Regions from separate parts of the Lactobacillus sp. B4026 genome, predicted to be linked through region 1. Evidence: predicted binding sites of a transcription regulator. Region 1 holds the regulator's gene; each other region holds the start of a gene.
What was found. Region 1 encodes Rex, which represses fermentation and respiration genes when NADH is low (regulators of the CRP and FNR family bind a similar motif). Its sites were predicted from a motif close to TTGTGAANTANTTCACAA; they were not measured.
Positions count from the first base shown of each region.

Region 2: a site for Rex is predicted at 2,067-2,084, ahead of J3U69_RS09455 (FAD-binding protein). Genes of this name have one in related genera too.
Region 3: a site for Rex is predicted at 1,718-1,735, ahead of J3U69_RS05150 (NAD(P)-dependent alcohol dehydrogenase). Genes of this name have one in related genera too.

Region 1 covers NZ_JAFNPD010000016.1:17,696-20,959, forward strand. Annotated here, with positions in the region: gene groL (chaperonin GroEL) at 1-559, opposite strand, end outside; gene groES (co-chaperone GroES) at 576-860, opposite strand; gene J3U69_RS10280 (redox-sensing transcriptional repressor Rex) at 1,042-1,683, opposite strand; gene J3U69_RS10285 (ABC-F family ATP-binding cassette domain-containing protein) at 1,997-3,264, shown strand, end outside.
Region 2 covers NZ_JAFNPD010000013.1:9,081-12,344, forward strand. Annotated here, with positions in the region: gene J3U69_RS09450 (MucBP domain-containing protein) at 1-1,970, shown strand, start outside; gene J3U69_RS09455 (FAD-binding protein) at 2,129-3,264, shown strand, end outside.
Region 3 covers NZ_JAFNPD010000004.1:91,971-95,234, reverse strand. Annotated here, with positions in the region: gene J3U69_RS05155 (alpha-glucosidase) at 1-1,577, opposite strand, end outside; gene J3U69_RS05150 (NAD(P)-dependent alcohol dehydrogenase) at 1,779-2,897, shown strand; gene J3U69_RS05145 (hypothetical protein) at 3,039-3,264, opposite strand, start outside.

The sequences.
Region 1 (3,264 bases):
CTGATAATTCAGTTTCAATACCACGTGAGTCTTCAATTGTGATAACACCATCGTTACCAACTTTTTCCATTGCGTCAGCGATTAAGTCACCAACTTCTTTTGAAGCAGATGAAACTGAAGCAACTTGCGCAATTTGATCTTTTGAAGAAACAGTGTGACTTACTTTATGTAATTCATCAACAACAGCCTTGGTAGCTTTTTCAATTCCGCGACGAACACCTACAGGGTTAGCACCAGCAGTTACGTTCTTCATTCCTTCACGGATGATTGCTTGAGTTAACACAACTGCAGTAGTGGTACCGTCACCAGCAATGTCGTTAGTCTTTTGTGCAGCTTCGGCAACTAATTTAGCACCCATGTTTTCGTAGTGATCTTTTAATTCAATTGACTTAGCAATGGTAACACCATCGTTAGTAATTTCAGGATTGCCGTAAGATTGCTCTAAGACAACGTTTCTACCTTTAGGACCGATTGTTGCCTTAACAGTATCAGCTAACTTATCAACACCCTTTAATAGGGAACGTCTTGCTTTTTCCGAGAATTTAATATCTTTTGCCATAATTTTCGCTCCTTAATTACTTAACCACTGCCAAAATATCTTTTTCATGAAGGACTAAGAATTTTTCACCTTCGTATTCAACGTTAGTGCCAGAATACTTGTCATATAGAACAACGTCGCCCTTTTCAACTGACATTGGGATCTTGTTGCCGTTTTCTGCATAACTGCCTTCACCGACAGCAACAACTTCACCTTCTGTTGGCTTTTCTTTAGCATTTGAAGCAAGGACGATTCCGCCTACAGTCTTTTCTTCTTCTTCTTTAACTTTTACGATCACGCGATCACCAATTGGTTGTAACACGTTTGTCCCTCCTAATTTTAATTTAAAATCATTTTTGTTATTTGTTAGCACTCTTATTAACCAAGTGCTAACTTACAAATATGATAATACCCCCTTTTAATAAAAAAAGCAAGAAAAAATTAGCACTTTTTTACTTAAAGTGCTAATTTTCTTTAGCCATTGCAGCGGCGGCTTTATAAATTTATCTATTCTTATCTTTATCCGAATCAAGGAAATAAATGAGGGTTTGTAATTCAGTCGCCAAGTCAACATTTTGAATTCTAACCCCGGTTGGAGCTGATAACCGAATTGGCGTAAAGTTCATAATGCCCTTAATGCCAGCTTCGACCATGTCATCCGCTGTTTTTTGTGCAGAATCTGACGGCACTGTCAAAATAGCGATGGTGATCTGTTGGTCACTCAGCTGCTTTTGCAATTCACTCATTTCATAAACAGGAACGCCACTCAAAATTTTACCCGTAATTTTAGGATTAATATCAAAAGCACAGGAAATTCGGATGTTATTGCTTCGTTTGAAGTTATAGTTGAGCAAGGCGTGTCCCAAATTACCTACACCAACTAATGCAACATTAGTTAAAGTATCTTGATTTAAAATCTTTTTAAAAAAGGATAGGAGACTTTTGACATCATAGCCATACCCACGCTTACCCAAAGCACCAAAATATGAAAAATCACGACGGATTGATGCACTATCAACCTGAACTGCTTCTGATAATTCAGTAGATGAAACTTTTTCTTTACCAGCTTCATTCAGGATAATTAGGTAACGATAGTAAAGCGGCAGTCTCTTCGCTGTCGCTGTAGGTATTTTTATTTTTTCCATTTTAAAAAGCCTCCAACTTAATATCACTAGTGAGCTTTTTTGTGAATTCACTCATCAATTAATATTATTTTACCTATAACTTACTGATATTTGCAAATGTTTTTTCACAATCTAACACAATCACAAAACACGATTTTACTGTTAATTAACCCGCTTTACATGGTAATTAAAAAATTATTTGTAAATAACTGAGCAAATACTCGTAATCAATTTACTAATGATGAAAAAATAATTTTACTTAAAAAAGGCTTATTTCTCATGCAGTTGCCAGCAGTCTTGCCACATATGCTAAAATAGACTTTAGGTGAAAAATATGATAATTGCACAAGGACACGATTTAGAAAAACAATTTGGTGCCAATACGCTATTCAATCACGTTAATTTCTCGATTGATTCAAATGCAAGAATTGGCCTTGTAGGACCAAATGGAGTTGGTAAAACCACACTCCTTAAAATTATGACGGGTGAAGAAGAAGCTACCCACGGCGAATTTACCATTAATAAAGGGATCGACGTGGGTTATATTGCGCAAGAAAATGGCTTAGATGAAAGTAAGAGCATTTGGGATGAAATGCTGACCGTTTTTGCGCCATTAATTGCAAAAGGACAAAAAATCCGCGACTTGCAACAAGCAATTGCCGAACATCCGGAAGATAAGCAACTTTTAAAACAATATGACCAGTTGCAATTTGATTTTGAACAACAAGGTGGATATACCTATCAGGCGGATATTAAAAGTATTTTGAATGGTTTTAACTTCCCTGAAAATACTTGGACTAAAATTATTGGTGATCTTTCTGGTGGTGAAAAAACCAGGCTTGCCTTTGTCAAACTGCTATTACGCAAGCCACCGCTACTTTTACTCGATGAGCCGACCAACTATTTAGATCTAGACACACTTGACTGGCTAGAAGGTTTTCTTAAAACATATTCCGGAGCAATTTTAGTTGTCTCTCACGACCAGTACTTTTTAGACCATCTTGCTAACCAAATTTTTGAATTGCAATTTGGTAAGTTAACAGCTTTTAAAGGAAATTATTCCGATTATGTTGCCCAGCGAAAGCAACGTGATCAGCAACAAGAAGAAGCTTACGAACGGCAACAAGAAAAAATTAAAAAAGACGAGGAATTTATTCAAAAGAATTTAGTTCGGGCAAAAACAACTAAAAGAGCGCAAAGCAGGCGCAAGCAACTTGAAAAAATGGAACGAATCACGCCACCTAAGCACAAAAATAAGGTACGGATTAAGTTCAAGAGTGAAAGACCCTCAGGTAAAGAAGTATTAATCTTACGAGATCTGACGATTGGCTACCCGACTAAGACAATGGTTCAAGACATTTCACTGCAAGTTAACAAAGGTGATCGTGTTGCTATTATTGGTGCCAATGGTATTGGTAAATCGACCTTATTAAAAACGATTATGAAGGATTTACAGCCTAAAGGTGGTTCAATTAAGTATGGTGCTTCGCTTGATATCGGCTACTATGATCAAGAACTCCAACTGCTCGATCCTAGTAAAACTGTGATTGATACCGTTTGGGACCGTCACAAAACAATGCCTGAACGGGATGTTAGATCAAT
Region 2 (3,264 bases), on a different contig from region 1:
ATTGTCGAGCTTTAACTAGTTTAGACTTAAGTCATTTTAATACTGCTCAAGTAACCACGATGTCTTCAATGTTTGATTCCTGTTCATCTTTAACCAGTTTAGATTTGAGTCATTTTGATACCACCCAAGTTAGGAATATGTCGATGATGTTTTCACAAGATTACAGTTTAACCCAACTTGACGTAAGCCATTTTGATACCGCCCAAGTTAGGGATATGTCGATGATGTTTTCACAAGATAACAGTTTAACCAAACTTGACGTAAGCCATTTTAATACTGCCCAGGTAACGACAATGGCTAATATGTTTGGTTATTGTCAAAAATTGAAAACAATTAATGTGAATAATTTTAATACTTCAAACGTTCAAGACTTTTCTGGGGTATTTGTTAGCTGCTATAGTTTAACAGATTTGGACATCAGCAATTTTGATATGAGTAAGGTTATGAACGCTCAAGGCAGATATCGGGCAAATATGCTAGCTGGCTTAAGCAACTTAGTTACGCTAAAGCTAGGTCCCAAAAATTATCTTGTAACTGCGAATATTGAATTGCCAGGTACTTGGCGCAATGTCGGCGAAAATGGGACGATAGATCTGCCACAAGGAAATAAGAGTTGGTCATCGCAAGATTTACAGAATAATTATGATGGTACTAAGGATGCAGATACTTATGTCCGTTTTGCCACTTTAAAAATTACCTATCATAACCAAGCAGGCAAAGAAATTTCACCAGCAGACACAATATACGGTCGTGTAGGGACAAATTACAGCACTAAGGCCAAAGACATTCCTTATTACCAATTAGATGAAACAAATATACCATACAATAGTGAGGGAACTTATAATGGCGATGATATCAATGTTGACTATATTTATCTCTCTACCGCTAAACCGGTTACCGTTAAATATCAGGATGTCCAAGGAAAACAAATTGCCCAAGACGTAGTCCTGACAGGTGAAGGTGGCACAACATATACTAGTGTAGCTGTTAAAATTGATGGTTATACGCTTAAAACAACGCCAGAAAATGCTACCGGGATATTTACCGATCATGAGCAAACAGTGATTTATATTTATACCAAAGATCCGGTCAAAGCAGGTAACGTGATTGTGCGCTATCAAGATGAAGCTGGTCACTCAATTCACTCCGATATTATCTTAACGGGTTATATTAATGATTCCTATAGCAGTACCGCAATTCCAATTGAAGGTTATAGTTTAAAAACTGCACCAGAAAATCCCACGGGTCAATTTACCAATAAAGAACAAACTCTTATTTACGTCTATACTAGAAACCCGCTGTCAGTTGCTAACGTAACGGTCCACTATCAAGATGAGAAGGGCAAGCCAGTTGCCACAGATGTCATTTTGGGCGGCATTATCGGAACGCAGTATCAGAGTTATCCGTTGGTCATTAATGGTTATCAGCTCAAGACTACACCGGCTAATGCCTCAGGTACTTTTACGAATCAAAAGCAAGACGTAGTTTATGTTTACGCCAAAGATGCCAGTGCTAATAGCACTGCTGGGGGTCAAGGCGGCGGAACAGTGATCATTGCGGCTCCAAGCACAAGCACTGGCAAAGACAACAGCGGTGACTCAAATGATGCTAAAATCAAGCTTCCTGTTAGCAAGGCGGTTATGCATAATTCATATATTTATAATGAAAAAGAAGAAAGAATAGCTGGATGGCTGGGACAAGGTACAGTGATTAATACCTATGGAACGAAGCTTATTAATAACCGTAAGTATTATGTGCTGGCTAATAATGAATATGTTAGGGCTACTAATATTGATGGCGTTGTGCGTAAATTACGTCATAATGCTTACGTATTTAATCAAGCTGGTAAAAAAATTAAACTCTTAAAGCGGCATCAAGCTTGTCGAACTTACGGAGCAGCTGTTAAGAGACATGGCAAATTATTCTATCTTATTGGCAAAAATAGACTTGTTAAAAAGGCCAACTTCTAACAAATAATGATTTCCTAGTTTTAATATTTAATTGAGTAAAATCGTTCGTTTAAAAAACGGACGATTTTTTAAATAGTAAGGTTGCTAAAAAGATATTTGTGATAAAATTAACTTATTAATTTAATGAAAGTGATTACATAGTAAAGAAGGAATCAATCATGATTTATCAAAAAGACATCAAGTGGGATGCCAATTATGATGTTATTGTACTAGGTTTTGGCGGTGCTGGAGCAACAGCTGCACGCTTTGCCGCTGATAATGGTGCAAAAGTACTGCTTGTCGATGTTGCACCTGAAGGTCATGAAGGTGGCAATACTCGTTATTCGGCCCAGTTAATTGGTACGGGTAATGACTTTAATGAATTAAAAAAATATTATCAGAGTCTGACGGCACCGATGTCACTTGATGAAGAGATGATCGATACCTATGTTGCAGGAATGGTGGATATTCCTAATTATGTTACTAAATATTTAGGCGTAAAACCTTGCAGCGCTAAAAATTATGCCCCTGAAGCCCGCTATGCGTTTGAGGAATTCCCAGAATTTCCAGGTTCGACTTCATATGATTTTACTACCGTACGCGAGTCATGGTTTGACGCTGCACTTTGGAAAATTTTAAAAGAAGAGGTCGTTAAGCGCCAAGATCAAATTGATGTGATGTATGAGACCCCGGCTAAGGAATTAATTCAGGACCCAGTCAGTCGCAAGATTGAAGGTGTCTTGATTGAGCGCAAGCATCAGCTGCTTAAAGTGCAAGCCAAGACCGGTGTGGTTATGTGTACCGGCGGTTTTGAAAATAACCAAACAATGATTGAAGATTTTATTGGCGCTAAAAAACTAGCCCCTCTTGGCACCCTGTACAATAAGGGTGATGGCATCAAGATGGCTCAGCAAGTTGGCGCTGATTTCTGGCATTTATACAACTACGAATCTTTAGGTTTGCTACACGGGATGGCATTTGCCGTACCAAAAGGTGAGCGTGGCCGCCTAATGCTGGGTAAGCAAAATGAAGTAGTTGCTCATGGCAGTTCGTTTGTTGTGGGTGATGACGGTACCAGATACTTTAACGAAGCGGAAGAGAATCGTCACGGTCACATTAAGAACCATGGTCAGTGGAAAGTGCCGCTCAACCAAGAACACCCTTATTTGATTTTTGATAAAGCTAAAAAAGCTGAATTAGACCAAGATCCAATTATTGGCAACTATCAGCCTTATACAGATAATGTTATTGAGGCCGCAACGATTGGCGAGCTAGCAGAAAAGATTGGTGTTACAAAAGCCACCTTGGAAGATAC
Region 3 (3,264 bases), on a different contig from region 1:
AATTCTTCATGGTGATAAGCACGCGGAATTTTTATTCTTGTTTTTTGACTACTTAATGAAACAGCAATAAGCGCACTACTATTGCCCAGATCACGCTGATAGACATAACTGTCTTGACCAGTTTCCCGTAAATAAAAGCGGCCTGCCTGAAACAATTTTCTTTTCTTCAACGCAATCAATTGACGGTAAAAATTGAAGATACTGTCCGGGTCTGCTACTTCAGAACAAGCATCAACCTTAACCATTTTTTGGCCATCAAGCCACGGCTTAGTGGATGAAAAGCCAGCGTGCGGTTCATCAGTCCACGGCATTACTCCCCGAGCAGGCAATTTATGCGTTGCACTGACCATTTTTAATGCTTCTTGCTCACTTATTCCCATGCTCTTTGCTTGGGTAATAAATTGGGTAACCGTTTCGTCGGCAAACTCCTTGTCTGAAGTAAAAAGCAAATTTGGTAAACCCAGTTCTTCGCCATAATAAATAATCGGAATGCCGCGCTGCAAATACATCAACATTGCTAGGCTTTGGATCTGAATTCTGGTATGCGCCAGACGAGTTGCCATTCTTGGCATATCATGGTTATTCCAATAAAGGGTTGGTAACGAAATCTCTGCCAGAGTTTGCTGCCAGATAGCTTGCGTCTGCTTGAAGATTTGCCAGTCAAGCTCTTTTGGTTGATACTGCGCTGGTAAACGCGGATTAATTTTGCTCTCATCATCCGTGAAATAGCGAAAAGTAATCACACTATCTAGCAAACTATTTTTCTTACTTGTATAATCGGCTGCTAAGTTCACGTTTGCACTTGCTGCTTCGCCCAAGAGCAAGGCGTCAGGAAAGTCACGCTTTATTTGCTGACAAAATGGTTGCAGCCACTCTTGCACTTGGGGCAAGTTAGCAAAAAACGGTTCCGCAATAACTGGTTCAGCATCATTTGGTGCCGGAAAATTTTGACGCAAGTCAGCCTTGGCAATATGAATAAATGCATCTAGCCGAAGACCGTCAATTCCTTTAGCCAGCCAATATTCAGCAACTTGGATCATTTCCTGTCTGAGTGCCGGATTTGCCCAGTTTAAATCGGGCATGTGTTTATCAAACAAGTGAAAATATGACTGACCGCTATTTTTCGGGTCACTTTCCCAGACGCTACCGCCAAAGAAGCTGCCCCAATTATTTGGTCGCTTGTTGTTACTGCCCGCGAAAAGATAATAATTGCGGTACTTGCTTTTTGGATTATTAATCGCCTTTTGAAACCAAGGATGTTGATCGGAAGTGTGATTAAGTACCAAATCGAGGATAATTTTAATTTTTTCTTGATGCAGCTGCTTAATTAACTGCTCAAAATCTGCCATTGTTCCCATTGCAGGATCAATCGCAAAGTAATCTGCCACGTCATAGCCATTATCAACTTGGGGTGAAACAAAGATTGGATTGAGCCACACCGCGTTAATCCCCAGCTTTTTCAAATAAGGAATACGCTGTCTAATCCCATTCAGATCGCCAATCCCATCACCATTACTATCTTGAAAAGATTTGGGATAAATTTGATAAATTATTGCGTTATCATACCAATGCGTCATTTGCTTAATCCTCCAGCTGTAGTTTAGCGAAGAACTGCGGTTAGTTACAAGACAGTAGTGAATGTTACCGGTATCAAAAAATGGTTTTAGGTGGTAATTAACTATCTGCATATATTTTTTGGGCAAAGTATTGCATTTAAATGTTAAAAAGCTCACAATAACTTTGAAACTATTAAAAAATTATAAGAGGAGGAAATTTTGATGAAGATTAAAGCAGCTGTCGTTCAAAAAATGGGTAGCCAATTCGAAATTGAAGATGATATCGATTTACACGAAGTTGGCCCAACCGATTTGCAAATTCATATGGTTGCTACCGGTATTTGTCACTCAGATGAAGCCTTGCGCAAGGGTGATTCCAGTGTTGGTTATCCCGTAATTTTAGGCCATGAAGGCGCTGGAATTGTTGAAAAGGTCGGCAATCAAGTTAAAAACTTCAAAGTTGGCGATCACGTAATTTTGTCGTTTTATGCGGACGGAATTTGTGATAATTGTCTCAAAGGTATTCCTACTCAATGTCGCCACTACAGTGACTATAACTTATCAGGCGTCCGGGCTGATGGTGAAGATCATTTTCAAAAAAATGGTAAACGAATTTGTGACATGTTTAATCAATCATCCTTTACCACTACTACCGTAGTTGATCAGCGCAATGCAGTTAAAGTTGATAACAGCGTTGACTTACGTAAAGCCGGTCCTCTTGGCTGTGGTTATGTTACAGGTTCTGGAACCGTCTTTAATACTTTGCAACCTAAACCTGGCGATACAATTGCTGTCTTTGGTACGGGCGCTGTTGGTCTTGCTGCCATGATGGCCGGCTCAATTAGTGGCTGCACTAAGGTAATTGCAGTTGATGTTGTTCCTGAACGGCTAGAATTAGCTAAAAAATTAGGGGCAACAGCAGCAATTAACAGCAAGACAGATGACCCAGTTGCTAAAATAAAAGAGCTTACTAATGGCTATGGCGTCGACTGGACCGTTGATACTACAGGGATTAGCGGTGTAATCAAGAATGCAGTTGATGCCTTAGCACAAGGCGGCACCTGCGCGGCAATTGCAGTTACTGCTCAAAATCTCACTGTTTCTACTTGGAATGATCTATGTGTCGATGATAAAAAAGTTGTCGGCGTCAACATGGGGGACGCAATTCCACAAGTTGACATTCCACGACTGCTTGAATTTTATCAATTAGGTAAATTCCCATTTGACGAAACCGAAAAGTTCTACAAGTTTGAAGACATTAATCAAGCAAATGCCGATTCAATTTCTGGTAAGACGATTAAGCCCGTATTAATTATCGATCCAGATTACCAACCAGAATAGCTAATCTGTCATATGACAATACTAAAAAACGTTGAGAAAAAACTCTCAACGTTTTTTGGTTTAGTCTGAAAAATCGCTTTCTCCTCAAATCGAAATTCATGCATAAACCAAACAAGGTGCGGATCAGATCGATTTTTCAAACTATAAATTCAAACTAAATATTAACGTACGTAATCCCAATAAGAGCAAGAAAACTAGTACATTCTGTTTAACCACTGACAAGCGATATGTCATAACAAACACTAATACTAACCAGACTATTATCATTACCAACAATATTAATAGTGAACTAATAAGATTACTTATATCAAAAGCAGTTAAGTGGACTATGACAAATAAAAGTAAATACGAATATTCTTTAGGAGCT